Regions from separate parts of the Embleya sp. NPDC050154 genome, predicted to be linked through region 1. Evidence: riboswitches for the same ligand, from Rfam matches in the RefSeq annotation. Region 1 holds a riboswitch; each other region holds the start of a gene.
The links. A riboswitch is a leader RNA that binds a small molecule or an ion and turns the genes downstream of it on or off. The one in region 1 is predicted to bind cobalamin.

Region 2: linked by a shared signal. The riboswitch ahead of ACIBSV_RS33750 (CoA-acylating methylmalonate-semialdehyde dehydrogenase) and the one ahead of ACIBSV_RS02140 (prenyltransferase/squalene oxidase repeat-containing protein) in region 1 are both predicted to bind cobalamin.
Region 3: linked by a shared signal. The riboswitch ahead of ACIBSV_RS29565 (ribonucleoside-diphosphate reductase subunit alpha) and the one ahead of ACIBSV_RS02140 (prenyltransferase/squalene oxidase repeat-containing protein) in region 1 are both predicted to bind cobalamin.

What each region holds. Positions count from the first base shown of each region.
Region 1 covers NZ_JBITJP010000001.1:460,442-464,599, forward strand. Annotated here, with positions in the region: gene ACIBSV_RS02130 (CbiQ family ECF transporter T component) at 1-284, opposite strand, end outside; gene ACIBSV_RS02135 (hypothetical protein) at 281-1,309, opposite strand; gene ACIBSV_RS02140 (prenyltransferase/squalene oxidase repeat-containing protein) at 1,306-2,802, opposite strand; cobalamin riboswitch at 2,900-3,041, opposite strand; gene metE (5-methyltetrahydropteroyltriglutamate--homocysteine S-methyltransferase) at 3,223-4,158, opposite strand, start outside.
Region 2 covers NZ_JBITJP010000019.1:137,437-141,594, forward strand. Annotated here, with positions in the region: gene ACIBSV_RS33725 (ArsR/SmtB family transcription factor) at 1-37, opposite strand, end outside; gene ACIBSV_RS33730 (hypothetical protein) at 132-476, shown strand; gene ACIBSV_RS33735 (DUF1330 domain-containing protein) at 497-844, opposite strand; gene ACIBSV_RS33740 (nuclear transport factor 2 family protein) at 1,038-1,415, opposite strand; gene ACIBSV_RS33745 (hypothetical protein) at 1,665-2,519, shown strand; cobalamin riboswitch at 2,720-2,890, shown strand; gene ACIBSV_RS33750 (CoA-acylating methylmalonate-semialdehyde dehydrogenase) at 3,092-4,158, shown strand, end outside.
Region 3 covers NZ_JBITJP010000015.1:191,661-195,818, forward strand. Annotated here, with positions in the region: gene ACIBSV_RS29565 (ribonucleoside-diphosphate reductase subunit alpha) at 1-2,096, opposite strand, end outside; cobalamin riboswitch at 2,172-2,423, opposite strand; gene mug (G/U mismatch-specific DNA glycosylase) at 3,297-3,890, opposite strand; gene ACIBSV_RS29575 (GNAT family N-acetyltransferase) at 3,971-4,158, opposite strand, start outside.

The DNA of each region.
Region 1 (4,158 bases):
ATGATCCGGAACAACACGCGCATCACGATGATGAACAGGCCCAGGAACAGGTACATGCGAAAGGCCAGAGCCCACGGCGCGTCGCCGCGTCGGTTGGCGACGACGAACCCGGCCACGGCCAGGATCAGCGCCAGCAGCAGCGGATTGGTGGTGCGACTGGCGGCAGTGGCCAGGCCCAGGGCCCACAACCACCACGCGCCGGGATGCACGGTGCGCGGCAAACGCCCGCCGCCGCGCCGGAACGCGGCGGCGATCGGCGTTTGTTTCGGGTGGGGCACGGTCATCCCGATCCGTCCGCGCGTGTTCGCCGGCGCCAGGCGGTGAACCCGGCCGCCGCGCAGATGGCCACGAACAGGGCGATGCCGACGATGGTCATGGTCGGGATTCCGTCCTGCTTCTTCGTCGCCAACTCCTCGCCACCGGTCCACGTCTGACCTTGTGGCGTGACGCCCGAGGGCTGCGCGGACGGCGCGGCGGAACCGGGCTCACTCGCCGCCGCGGTCGGCTCCTCGCTCGTGGGCGCGGCGGGCGGCGGCTCGGATTCCATCGGGTTGCCGGACACGCCGGGCCCCGGGGCGAGCGGATCGCTCGTCGAGGTGCCGGCGCCGGTAGCGGTCGTGGTCGAACCGTTGGACGTGGTCCCGGCGGACGTCGAACCGGTCCCGCCGGCACTGGAGTTGCCGCCCGGGGCGGTCGACGTCGTGCGGTTGGCGCCGTTGCCCTGCGGCGGTTGCGGGTTGTCGGTCCGGGGCGGCGGGTCCTGCGTCGCGGGTGCCGCCGGGCGCTTCGGTGCCACCCGGGGTGGCGGGTTGGTGGTCTCGGTCTTGTTCTTGGAGAACGACCAACCCTCGAAGCTGCCGAGCGGTGGCTTGCGGTTCATCACACCCCACTGGCTGTACGTCCACGAACCGCCGTTGGACGAGTGCCAGTACGACCAGTACGCGGAGGCCGGCGGCGTGTCGATGCACGCCTCGGAGTTCGCGCCGGGCCTGCCCTCGACCCGGCAGATGAACGCCTCGCCCCAGCGGGCCACACCGGCGATCTCGATACCCGCGTTCTTCAACGCGGCGTGACCGGTGGCCTGGTCACCTCGTGCGCAGCGCACGATGGTCGTGCCGCCCAGTTCCTGGAAGTCGATCACCACCGTCACACCGTTGGCGTCCGGGCAGTAGCCGGGGGTGCCCTTGGCGGTGTCGACCGCGTGCGCGGTCGGCGCGGCCACGGTGACCTGGGCGGTGGCGGGCAGCGCGAGCAGGGCCAGCGCGGTGACCACGCGGGCTGTTCGGCCGCCCCTCCCACGGCGCCTCATGTGCGCTTTCCGTTCGTGCGCCGCGCGCCGGCACGCACGGCGAGGCCGGTGCCGACCAGTCCGAGGGAGAGCATGAGCAGTCCGCCGACCTGGGCGCCGGTTTTGGCGAGGCTTCCGCCGCCGCCCTTCGTGGTGCCCCCACCGCCCGAGCTGCTCGTGCCGCCCGACACCGAGCCGCCGGTGCCGGCGGTGGTGGTCGTCGCGGACGCGGTGATCGACGCGCTCGCGGTCTGGGTGAGCGAGGTGGTGGGTGTGCCGGACGTCGACGCGGACGGCGTTTGGGACCCGGTGTGAGTGGCCGAGCCGGTGGGCTTGGGGGTGCCGGAGTCGGTCGGCTTCGGCGAGGTCGAGGCGGTGCCGGTCGGCTCGGTGGGGGCCTTGCCGAGGTCACCCAGCGGGACATCGGCCAGCACGAGCAGGGCCTGCGGGGTCGCGCGGCGCCATTGGTCGCGCTGGAAGTCCGGAATACCCTCGGCCTGGGCCGAGGTGAGGGCCTCCGCGTTGTAGGCGATCGTGCCGATCTCCTTGTCGGCGGCGCCCGCGTTGTCCTTGGTGATCTGGTGCTTGACCACCCACGCGGCGGCCTTGTCCGCCTCGGCCCGGTAGCCGGCCGCGTGCAGGGCCTGGCCGGCCAGGCCGGTGCTGTTGGTGTTCGATGCCGCGGTGGGTCCGGAGCCGCCGAACGAACCGTCCTCGCGCTGCTCGGACTTCAGCCAGTCCACGCCCTTCTTCGCTGCGGCCGCGGCGCCGACCGACTTGCTCTCGGTCGCCGCCGAGAGCAGCGCCTGCACGGCCATGCCGGTCGAGTCCGGGTCCAGCACGGTGGTCGGGGTGTCCTGGCAGGTCGAGCCGGTGCTGCCCAACTGACCCGGATACAGCCGGAATCCGCCGCTGGGGCACTGCTGCTTGATCAGGAAGTCCACCGCGCTCTGCGGCACCCCGCCGCTGCGGGCCAGACCCAGCACGGCCAGCGACTGCCCGAACGCGTTGCTCGAGTCGGGACTGCCGGTGAGCTTGTCCCGGATCCGACCCGCGTCGTCGCCGGCGTCCGCCCCGGCGATCAGGTCCAGCGTCTCGGCGCGCATGTCCAGGCCGCCGAACCTGGTCGGATCGCGGTCGGCGATCACGGCGGCGAAGAGCACCTTCGCGGTGGCACCCGCGATCCGCGAGCCGGGCATGCCCCACTCCTCGGCGCTGTTGTACTTGCGGATGTTGGCGGCCACCGCGTCCGCGGCGGCCTTGACCGCGGCGGGCTGTGAGCGGGTGGCCGACAACGCCATCATCGTGTCGATGGTCAGGCCCCAGTCGGAGCCGGCGAACCCCGGTATGCCGCCGTCGACCAGTTCCCCGGCCTGCCATTTCGCCGCCGCGACGGCGTTGTCGGCGTGCGGGTTCGCGGCGTCTGCCGACGCGGAGAAGACGGGGGAGGCCGCGACCAGGACCGCGCCGCAGACCGCGACGGCGCCGGTGTTCCTCACGGTGAGCCAGGACATCGATGGGACCCTTCCGAGACCAACGCGTCCCGGGAGCCGACCAATGCGGGCATCGGTCGGGCGTCCGGGCCTCAGCGTGTAGTCCACGACAGCTGGAGCCTTCAATTCGTACGCACCCAGGCATTCCGACTCGCGGCGGCCTTTCGGCCGCCGCCTACGGTTGCGGGTCAGTGCCGGACTTCGACCGGCTTCCCCTGGGTTTCGAACTATGAAGTTGAGGGTGCCGACACACGTCGGCGTGTGGAGCATACGGAGCATTCCGGCTGTCGGACAACAGCACGAGCATGCGATCAACGGTGCCGTGCGTCACCAACCGTGAGCCCGCGGTGGACAATCGCACGCCGTTCGGGCACGCATGGCCGCCGCGACGACCCGGACCGCCGGGGCGGGGCGTGCCTTCCCCGCCCCGGTGGTCCCGACTCAGGACGCGGCGTCGGGGAGCGTCGCCCGTACCCCGCGCGCCGCCGCCACCAGGTTCTCCAACGAGGCGCGAACCTCGGGCCAGCCGCGGGTCTTGAGGCCGCAGTCGGGGTTGACCCACAACCGCCCGGCGGGGATCGCGGTCAACCCCTCGTGCAGCAGAGCGGTCACCTCCTCCGCACTCGGGACGCGCGGGGAGTGGATGTCGTACACACCGGGACCGGCCTCGCGCGGATAGCCGTGGGCGGCGAGCTCCCGGGCGACCTGCATGTGCGAACGGGCGGCCTCCAGGCTGATCACGTCGGCGTCGAGGTCGTCGATCGCCTGCACGATGTCGCCGAACTCGGCGTAGCACATGTGCGTGTGGATCTGGGTGGCCGCGCGCACGCCGGAGGTGGTCAGGCGGAACGACTCGGTGGCCCAGGCCAGGTATTCGGCGCGGTCCGCGGCGCGCAGCGGCAGTGTCTCGCGCAGCGCTGGTTCGTCCACCTGGATGACCGAGCCCCCCGCGTCCTCCAGGTCGCGGACCTCGTCGCGCAGCGCCAGGGCGACCTGCCGGGCGGTGGTTCCGAGCGGCTGGTCGTCGCGCACGAAGGACCACGCGAGCATGGTGACGGGGCCGGTGAGCATGCCCTTGACGGGGCGGTCGGACAACGACTGGGCGAACGAGGTCCAGCGCACGGTCATCGGCTCGGGACGGGAGATGTCGCCGGCCAGGATCGGCGGGCGCACGTACCGGGTGCCGTACGACTGGACCCAGCCGTGCCGGGTGGCCACGTATCCGGTGAGTTGTTCGGCGAAGTACTGCACCATGTCGTTGCGTTCGGCCTCGCCGTGCACCAGGACGTCGATTCCGGCCTTCTCCTGGAAGGAGATCACGTCGCGGATCTCGGACTCGATGCGTTCCTCGTAGCCTGCCTCGTCGATGCGTCCGGC
Region 2 (4,158 bases), on a different contig from region 1:
TGGGGTCGGCCAGGGCCTTGAAGACGTCCTCCGTCATGCCCACCACCATAGGCAAGTATCCACTTGCCTATCAAATCGAGAGGGGCGCGATCGGACCACGAGGGTTGTCGTGGTGTCGTAGGCTCCGGGACATGCACAGCAGCCTGACGGAGCACGCACGCTGCCTCTACGGCGACGAGTACCGACCCACGCCGCCGTGCGACCTCGAACACCGCGAGTCCTACTTCGTCGAGGAGTTGACCTTCGCCGACGCGGATTCGATCCTCGCCATGCTGCGCGAGTTGTCCCCGCACCTGGTCGACGGCCGCCTGCCGGTCTGGATCCGCAACCTGTCCTACCGGCTCGTGCTCCTGCAACGCCCGGACGAGCCGGCGCTGATGCGCGAGGCCGCCGAGAACCTGTGGCTGCACGGACCCGACTGGGACCACATCGCCGCGGACCTGACCAGGGCGGCGGACGCTCTGGGCACGGGCTGACCACCAGCCGAACCCGAGCGCTACTCGGCGCGCAGGGCCTCGCGCAGGGCCTGCACGGCGCCGCTCGGGTCGTACCCCTCCGGCACGCCCTCGATCAGGATGATGTCGCCCTTGATGTGCCGCGAGCGCAGTGGCGCGATCCCGCGGTACGCGGGCGAGTCCCACCAGGCCCGCGCCTCGGCGACCCCGGGGAAGCCGATCATCACGACGCTCCCGGCCCAACTGCCCTCCAGTACCTCGTGGGACGTGACGTGCACGAGGTAACGGCCGCCGTAGGGCCGGAAGGTGCCGGGGAGTTGTTCGATGTAGTCGGCGATCTCGGGGTGCGGGGCGGCGTCCTGCAGGTTGGCGATGATGTAGGCGGGCATGGCTACTCCTTCGGGGGGTCGATTCCACGAGCGGTGGGGGCATTGCGTCGGGGTCGCTGCCGGGCGACGGGCAGCCGGTCCGACAGGTGCGTTCGGGTTCCTCGGGGGACGCGGATCCGGGAAGGGAAGGGCGCCGCCCGGACCGCGGTATGCGGGCGCGCGTCGATCGGTCCGGGCCGCGGCGGCCCGTGCGTCACAGACCGGCGGGGACCTTGTCGAGAAAGCCGTGTACGGCCTTGATCCGGCCCGTCGCATCCAGGACCGCGATGTCGAACCCGACGACCGGCGCCTCTGCGCCCTCGGGGCCGAGGTGCCACTGGAACCGGACGACGTCGTGGTGCCCGTCCACCGGGCCGCCGAGGGTGAACACCAGCCCGGCGAATTGGCCCTGGACCACGCCGATGAGGCCGGTGATCCCGTCATGCCCGACCACGGCACCCAGCGGGTCGGTATACGTGGCGTCCTCGGTGAACGCGGACGCCACCAGCGCGCGGCGCTTGTCCGCGTCCGGCTCGTTCCAGCCGGCCAGGTAGTTCTCGACGGTGGCGGTGTAGTCGATGGCGGCGCTCATGGCGTCCGTCCTTTCCGGGTCGCTCCGCCGGGCGTGCCCGACGGGTTCCAGTGCTCTGTCCTGCGCGGTTCCAGTCCTGCTTTCCGCAGGTCAAGACGTTACGGACGATCGAGCGCCTCGGAATCAGTCACGCATCAGTACTTGCATCGGTATGCGACACCCCATGGGGCGGCGGTCCGTGCGGACAGGTCTGCCGGAAACCATCGGCACCGCATGTCGTCCGCGCCCGGTGACCCCCATACTCTCGTCGTGCGCATACTTGTTCGGGTGATTTTGCCGCTATCCCTCGCGGCCTCCTTCGCGGTCCCGTTTCTGCTGGTCCGAGGTCCCTCGGGGATCGTCGCGGGGCTGCTCTTGGGCTACCTGGCCTTCCTGGGGCTGGGAATGCACCAACGAGCCGGTGTGGGGTTGCCGCTGTTGCCTTCCAAGGCGGACCGGGTCGCGCTGAAGCGGAACGCGCAGGTGATCCGCGCGCTGCGTCGTGGTGACGTCGAGGGGGCGCACGAGCACAGCAAGGGCTTTCCCGACACGCCTGTGGGTCAGGCGCTCGGGGCCGTGTCCCAGTGCATGGTGCTCTTCGCGCGAGGACACGGCCCGGCGGGGGCGGAGGTCGTGCGCCGGTGGTCGGCGGCGCATCCTCGCGACGACGCGCTCGGCCGCATGATGTCGCACGCGCACACCGACTTCTCCGCGATGCTGCTGGTCCAGGGTTCGGCGGACGCGGCCGCGATGTTGCCCACACTGCGCCCCGCCGTGGCGGGTTCCGGGCGGGCCCATCGCCGCAAGGGCTGCGTGGCCGAGTTCGCCTTGGACCTGTACGAGGGGCGCGTGGAGCGGGCGGCGGCGCGGGCTCGCCGATGGCGTCGGCGCGCCGCACGGCAACGGAGTCGCTGGATGGGCGCCGAGTGCGAATGTCTGCTTGCGATCTGTTCGGCCGCCGCGGGCGACCCGGACGCCGCCCGCGCCGCACTGGCGAACGCGGAGCGTCTGGCGTACGCCCACCCGGCCATCGGACTTGCCCGCGCCCGAGTCGAGGCGTGCGCCGCCGCGGCGGTGCGGCTCGAACCCACCACGGCCGTCACGGAGCCGAAGCACATCCGATAGCCGCGCAGGCGGGCGCAGATCCCCCTCCGGCACGGCAAGGCACCGGCACCACACGTCGAACGTGCGCACGCGTGCACCCGCCGCCCCCGTTCCGGCGGTGACGTCCTCGCGATGCCCGGACCGCCACCTCGTCACGTCGCTCCCGCACGCGATCAAGCTCGATCGGCGCTGGACTTACTAGGACGTCCGACTATATCGTCTTGAACTACAAGGTCCGCGGTGCAGGGAAGTCGGTGTGAATCCGGCACGGTCCCGCCACTGTGACCGGGGAGTGCGCTGCCGAGGCACCACGCCACTGGCGAAAGCCGGGAAGGCGGGCGGCGTGTGTCGATCCGGAAGTCAGGATACCGGCCGCGGGTATATCCGTGTTGTCCACGAGGATGGAGCAAACACGCATGACGCCGGTCTGCGCACTCGCCCCGGACGATCTTGCGAACGTCGAGGTCGTCGGGCTCGCCTGACCACCCTCACGTGCCACCCGACCTCGGCAACCCCGCTCCCCGAAGCGGCGGTTGCCGTGGTCGGGTCATTGCCCCGCCTCCGGATCGCACCTGACGAGAGACAGGTCGTTCATGGTCCGCGAGCTTTCCCACTTCATCGGCGGCAAGCACGTCCAAGGCGCGTCCGGCGCGTTCGGCGACGTGTACGACCCCAACACCGGACGCGTGCAGGCGCGCGTCCCGCTGGCCGACCGCGCCGACACGCTGGCGGCGATCGCCGACGCCGAGCAGGCACAACCGGCGTGGGCCGCCTGGAACCCGCAAAAGCGCGCCCGGGTGCTCTCCCGATTCCTGCAACTGGTCGAGCCCGAACGCGATTCGCTCGCCGAGCTGTTGTCGGCCGAGCACGGCAAGACTATCGCCGACGCCCACGGTGACCTGCAACGCGGCCTGGAGGTTGTGGAGTTCGCCGTCGGCATCCCGCACCTGCTCAAGGGCGAGTTCACCGACAACGCGGGTACCGGCATCGACGTGCACTCGCTGCGCCAGCCGCTCGGTGTGGTCGCCGGCATCACCCCGTTCAACTTCCCGGCGATGATCCCGCTGTGGAAGATCGCCCCGGCCATCGCGTGCGGCAACGCGTTCGTCCTCAAGCCGTCCGAACGCGACCCCTCGGTACCGCTGCGCCTGGCCGAGCTCTTCCTCGAGGCGGGACTGCCGCCGGGTGTGCTGAACGTGGTCAACGGCGGCAAGGAGTCCGTCGACACACTGCTGGAGGACCCGCGCGTCCAGGCGCTGGGCTTTGTCGGCTCGACCGCGATCGCCGAGTACGTGTACACCTCGGCCACCGCGCGCGGCAAGCGCGCCCAGTGCTTCGGCGGCGCCAAGAATCATCTGATCGTGATGCCGGACGCGGACCTCGACCAGGTCGTCGAGGCCCTGATCGGCGCCGGATACGGCTCCGCGGGCGAGCGCTGCATGGCGATCTCCGTCGCGGTTCCGGTCGGCGCGGAGACCGCGGACGCGCTGGTGGCCAAGCTCGTCGAGCGCATCGCCACGCTGCGGGTGGGCCCCTCCCACGATCGCGACGCCGACTTCGGCCCGTTGGTGGGTCGGGACGCGCTCGCTCGGGTGCACGACTACCTGGACATCGGCGTGCGCGAGGGCGCGAAGCTGCTCGTCGACGGCCGTGACGTGCG
Region 3 (4,158 bases), on a different contig from region 1:
AGGTTCAGCGACTGCGACTGGTCGATGTACGGCGAGCGGGCCGCCGCCAGGTCGATCAGCGCACGCTGCGGAAGCTCCCACGCGGTGCGGTACAACTCCCGCACGTCCTCCGGGAGTTCGGCGATGCTCTGGACCGAGCCCTCGGCGCGCTTGATCCGGTCGCGGACCGCGGGGGTCCACAGGCCGCGGGCCTTGAGCTCGCGCACCAGGTAGGCGTTGATCTGGAGGAACTCGCCGGACAACGTCTCGCGCTTGAACAGGTTCGACACCTGCGGCTCGATGCACTCGTAGGCGCCGGCGATCGAGGCGATGGTCGCGGTCGGCGCGATCGCCACGAGCAGCGAGTTGCGCAGGCCGTGCTCGGCGACCCGGTCGCGCAGCGCGTCCCAGCGCTTGGTCTGGGTCGGGTACACGCCCTCCCACAGGTCCGGCTGGAGCCGGCCGCGCGCGGCGTGCGTCTCGGCGTAGGCCGGGTGCGGGCCGTGCGCCTCGGCGAGCGCCGAGGAGGTCTCCAGCGCGGTCAGGTAGATCTCCTCGGAGATCAGCGTGGACAACTCGCGCGCCTCGACCGAGTCGAACGGCATGCCGAGCGTGAAGAACACGTCCTGCAGGCCCATCAGGCCCAGGCCCACCGGGCGCCACCGCGGGTTGGACGCGGCGGCCTGGTCGGTCGGGTAGTAGTTGATGTCGATCACGCGGTCCAGGAAGACCACCGCAGTGCGCACCGTCGCGCGCAGCTTGTCCCAGTCCATGCCCTCGCCGGCGATCACGTGCGCGCCGAGGTTGACCGAGCCGAGGTTGCACACGGCGGTCTCGCCGTCGCTGGTCACCTCGAGGATCTCGGTGCACAGGTTGGACAGGTGCACCACGTTGCCGGGCTCCGCGGCCTGGTTGCAGGTGCGGTTGGCGGCGTCCTTGAAGGTCATCCAGCCGTTGCCGGTCTGCGCGAGCGTGCGCATCATCCGGGCGTAGAGGTCGCGCGCGGGCATCTGCCGGACGAACCGGCCGTCCCGCTCGGCGGCTTCGTACACCTTGTCGAACTCGGCGCCCCACAGGTCGGGCAGTTCGGGCAGCTCGTTCGGGTCGAACAGCGACCAGACGCCGTCCTCCTCGACCCGGCGCATGAACAGGTCCGGCACCCAGTTGGCCAGGTTGAGGTTGTGCGTGCGGCGCGCGTCCTCACCGGTGTTCTCGCGCAGTTCGAGGAACTCCAGGATGTCCGGGTGCCAGGTCTCCAGGTACACGCAGGCCGCGCCCTTGCGCCGGCCGCCCTGGTTGACCGCGGCCACCGACGAGTCGAGCGTCTTGAGCCACGGCACGATGCCGTTGGAGTGCCCGTTGGTGCCGCGGATCAGCGAGCCGCGCGAACGCACCCGCGACCACGCCACGCCGATGCCGCCGGCGAACTTCGACAGTCGGGCGATCCGCCCGTACATGTCGTAGATCGACTCCAGCTCGTCCTTGGGCGAGTCGAGCAGGTAGCACGAGGACATCTGGGTGTGCACGGTGCCGGAGTTGAACAGCGTCGGCGAGCTGGGCAGGTAGGCGAGCGAGGACATCAGCCGGTAGAAGCCGATCGCCTCGCCGGGCTCCTGGGCCAGGCCGCACGCCACGCGCAGCAGGAAGTGCTGCGGGGTCTCGACCACCTTGCGCGAGACCGGGTGGCGCAACAGGTAGCGGTCGTACACGGTGCGCAGGCCGAAGTACTCGAACCGCCGGTCGCCGTCGACGTCCACGGCGGCGTCCAACTCGGCGGCGTGCTCGGCGACGAACGCCGCGGTCTCCGCGCCGATGACGCCCTCGCGCCGGCCGAGCGCGATGCCTGCGCTGAACGAGGTGACCCCCGCGTCGAGGGCCTCGTCCGCGATCCGGCCGGCGAGCAGGCGCGCGGCGAGCCGCGAGTAGGCGGGCTCCTCCGCGATCAGCTCGGCGGCGGTACGCACCGCCAGGTCCGCGGCCGCTCCCTTGTCCGCGCCCTCGTTGAGACCCGCGACGACCCGGCGGACGACCCGATCCGGATCGACCTCCGGCAGATCGCGCGCCTGGGTGCGCACCAGGGTAGCCAGTTGGTCCTCGGGGCTTTCGTCGATCCGCATCCGGGTCGCGCCCACGCTGTCCACAACGGTCACGTGCTCTCTCCTCGCGAGCTCGTACGTACAGTGACCCCACGCCCGAAGGCGCGGACAGCCGGCAGGTATTCGGACTCGCGGGCATGCCGGGGCGCCACCGGGCACGATGTGCTCGGCGGGCCGCGGAGTTCCCCGTGGTCGTCGCGCGCCGAACCCCTCCGGGCGTTCGGCGCCGCAGGACGACATTCGTTCCCGCTTACCGCTGCGGGGGCAGTCCCGGCTTCACACCGGGTTCCCTCTTGCGTCGCCTTTCCGTTTGAACCGGAACGGCGAACCAGCTGCGTCGCAGAGCATATATGTAGTGGCGGGGTGGTCGCCGCACCCCCAGGTGTTGTGTCGTGTCGCGATTCCCGACGTACCACGATTTCGGCCGGGACGGGCCCACTCCCGGCGGCGATGCCGTCCACACCGGGTGTCGTGGCGCCTCCGAGCCGAGCGGAATCGTCTCCTCCCGGCGTACGCCCGGCATGACGGTACTCGCGCGCGGGCCGCCGAATGGCTGCACGACACGCCGGCGTTGTGCGCGGCGCGCGTCGCCGAGCCCCTGTCGAACGTGGTGTCCGGGCGTCGAGGGAAAGACCTTCGCGGGGCGGCCGAGCGGGCGAGGGCGAGGCATTGGGAGCGTACGGTCGGCCGCGGGGCGTGCCTGGCATGTACGGCGTCCGACGGGCGGGTCGGCGAGGCGGGAGCCGGGCGTGTCGGCGGGTGCCTCCGGCGGCCGGTGTGGGCTGCCTCGGAGGTGGCCTCGGCGGCGTCCTCAGGGGCGGCCGGTGCGGGGGCCGGCCCCGGATGGGCGCGCGTGTCGCGCCGGGCGGTCGGGGCATCGGTCCACCGGCCGGGGTACCTCCCGGCCCGAGTCGCGCCACTCCGCGACCAACGCCTCGTACACGGGTGTCTCGAACGCCTCGGTGGGCCACGGCCCGAACGGGGCCCGCAGGATCTCCATGCCGACCCAACCGCGCGAGGGAACGCGAAGTAACCACCAACCGGGTGATCCCACTCGGTCGATGGACGAATCGACTCGGATACAGGCGCGCGGACCGGCCCGGGCGCACCGACCGCGCCCTGGGGCGGTCGCGCCCCTTCGGGTCGTCCTCGGGCCGCATTCAGGCAGCCTTCGACCGCCTTCGATGGGTTTCGGCGGGTTTCCGGCCGGGTGCCTTCCGGTCAGGTGGTTTCGGTCCGGGTGCTTTCGGTCCCGGCGGTTTCGGTGCGTGGCGTTTCCGGTCGGGTGCTTTCGATCTGGGCCGCCGCCGTGCGCAGTTCGGCGAACGCCTCGCCGAGCGCCGCCGCCGTCCAGTGCGCGTTCAGGCCGCTCGGGTTCGGCAGCACCCAGATCCGGGTGTCGCCGATGGTCTCGGCCTGTCGACCGACCACCGCCTTGGGCCGGCCGAAACCGGTCCGGTACGCGCCGATGCCGAGCACGGCCAGCCAGGCCGGCCGGTACGTGCGCACCTTGGCGGTGAGCGCCGCGCCGCCGGCGACGTACTCGTCCCGGCTCAACTCGTCCGCACGGGCGGTGGTGCGGGCCACCACGTTGGTGATGCCGAGACCGAGCGCGGTCAACGCGTCCTGCTCGGCGGGCGCGAGCAGGCGGGGCGTGAACCCGGAGGCGTACAGCGCGGGCCAGAACCGGTTGCCGGGGCGGGCGAAGTGCCGCCCGGTCGCACCGGACCACAGGCCGGGGTTGATCCCGCAGAACAACACCCGCAGGTTCGGTCCGATCACGTCGGGGATGGTCCGGCCGTGCGCGGCGGCCATTTCGGCGGCGGTGGGATTGCGCCCGGGCGGGATCGGCAGCACGACGGGCTTCGCGGGCGGCCCGGGCTGCGCCGGGGTGCTCACGGCGCCTCCGCGATCAGCGCCGTCCCCACCGACCGGAAGCCGAGCCGGTCGTACACGCGGGCCACGTCCTGGTCGCCCGCCGACAGGAACACCGTCTCGCTCCCGTCGGTGAGCGCGTGCCGGGCCAGCTCCCAGGTCACCGCCGCCGCGAGGCCGCCACGTCGGGCCGCGGGGAGGGTGGCCA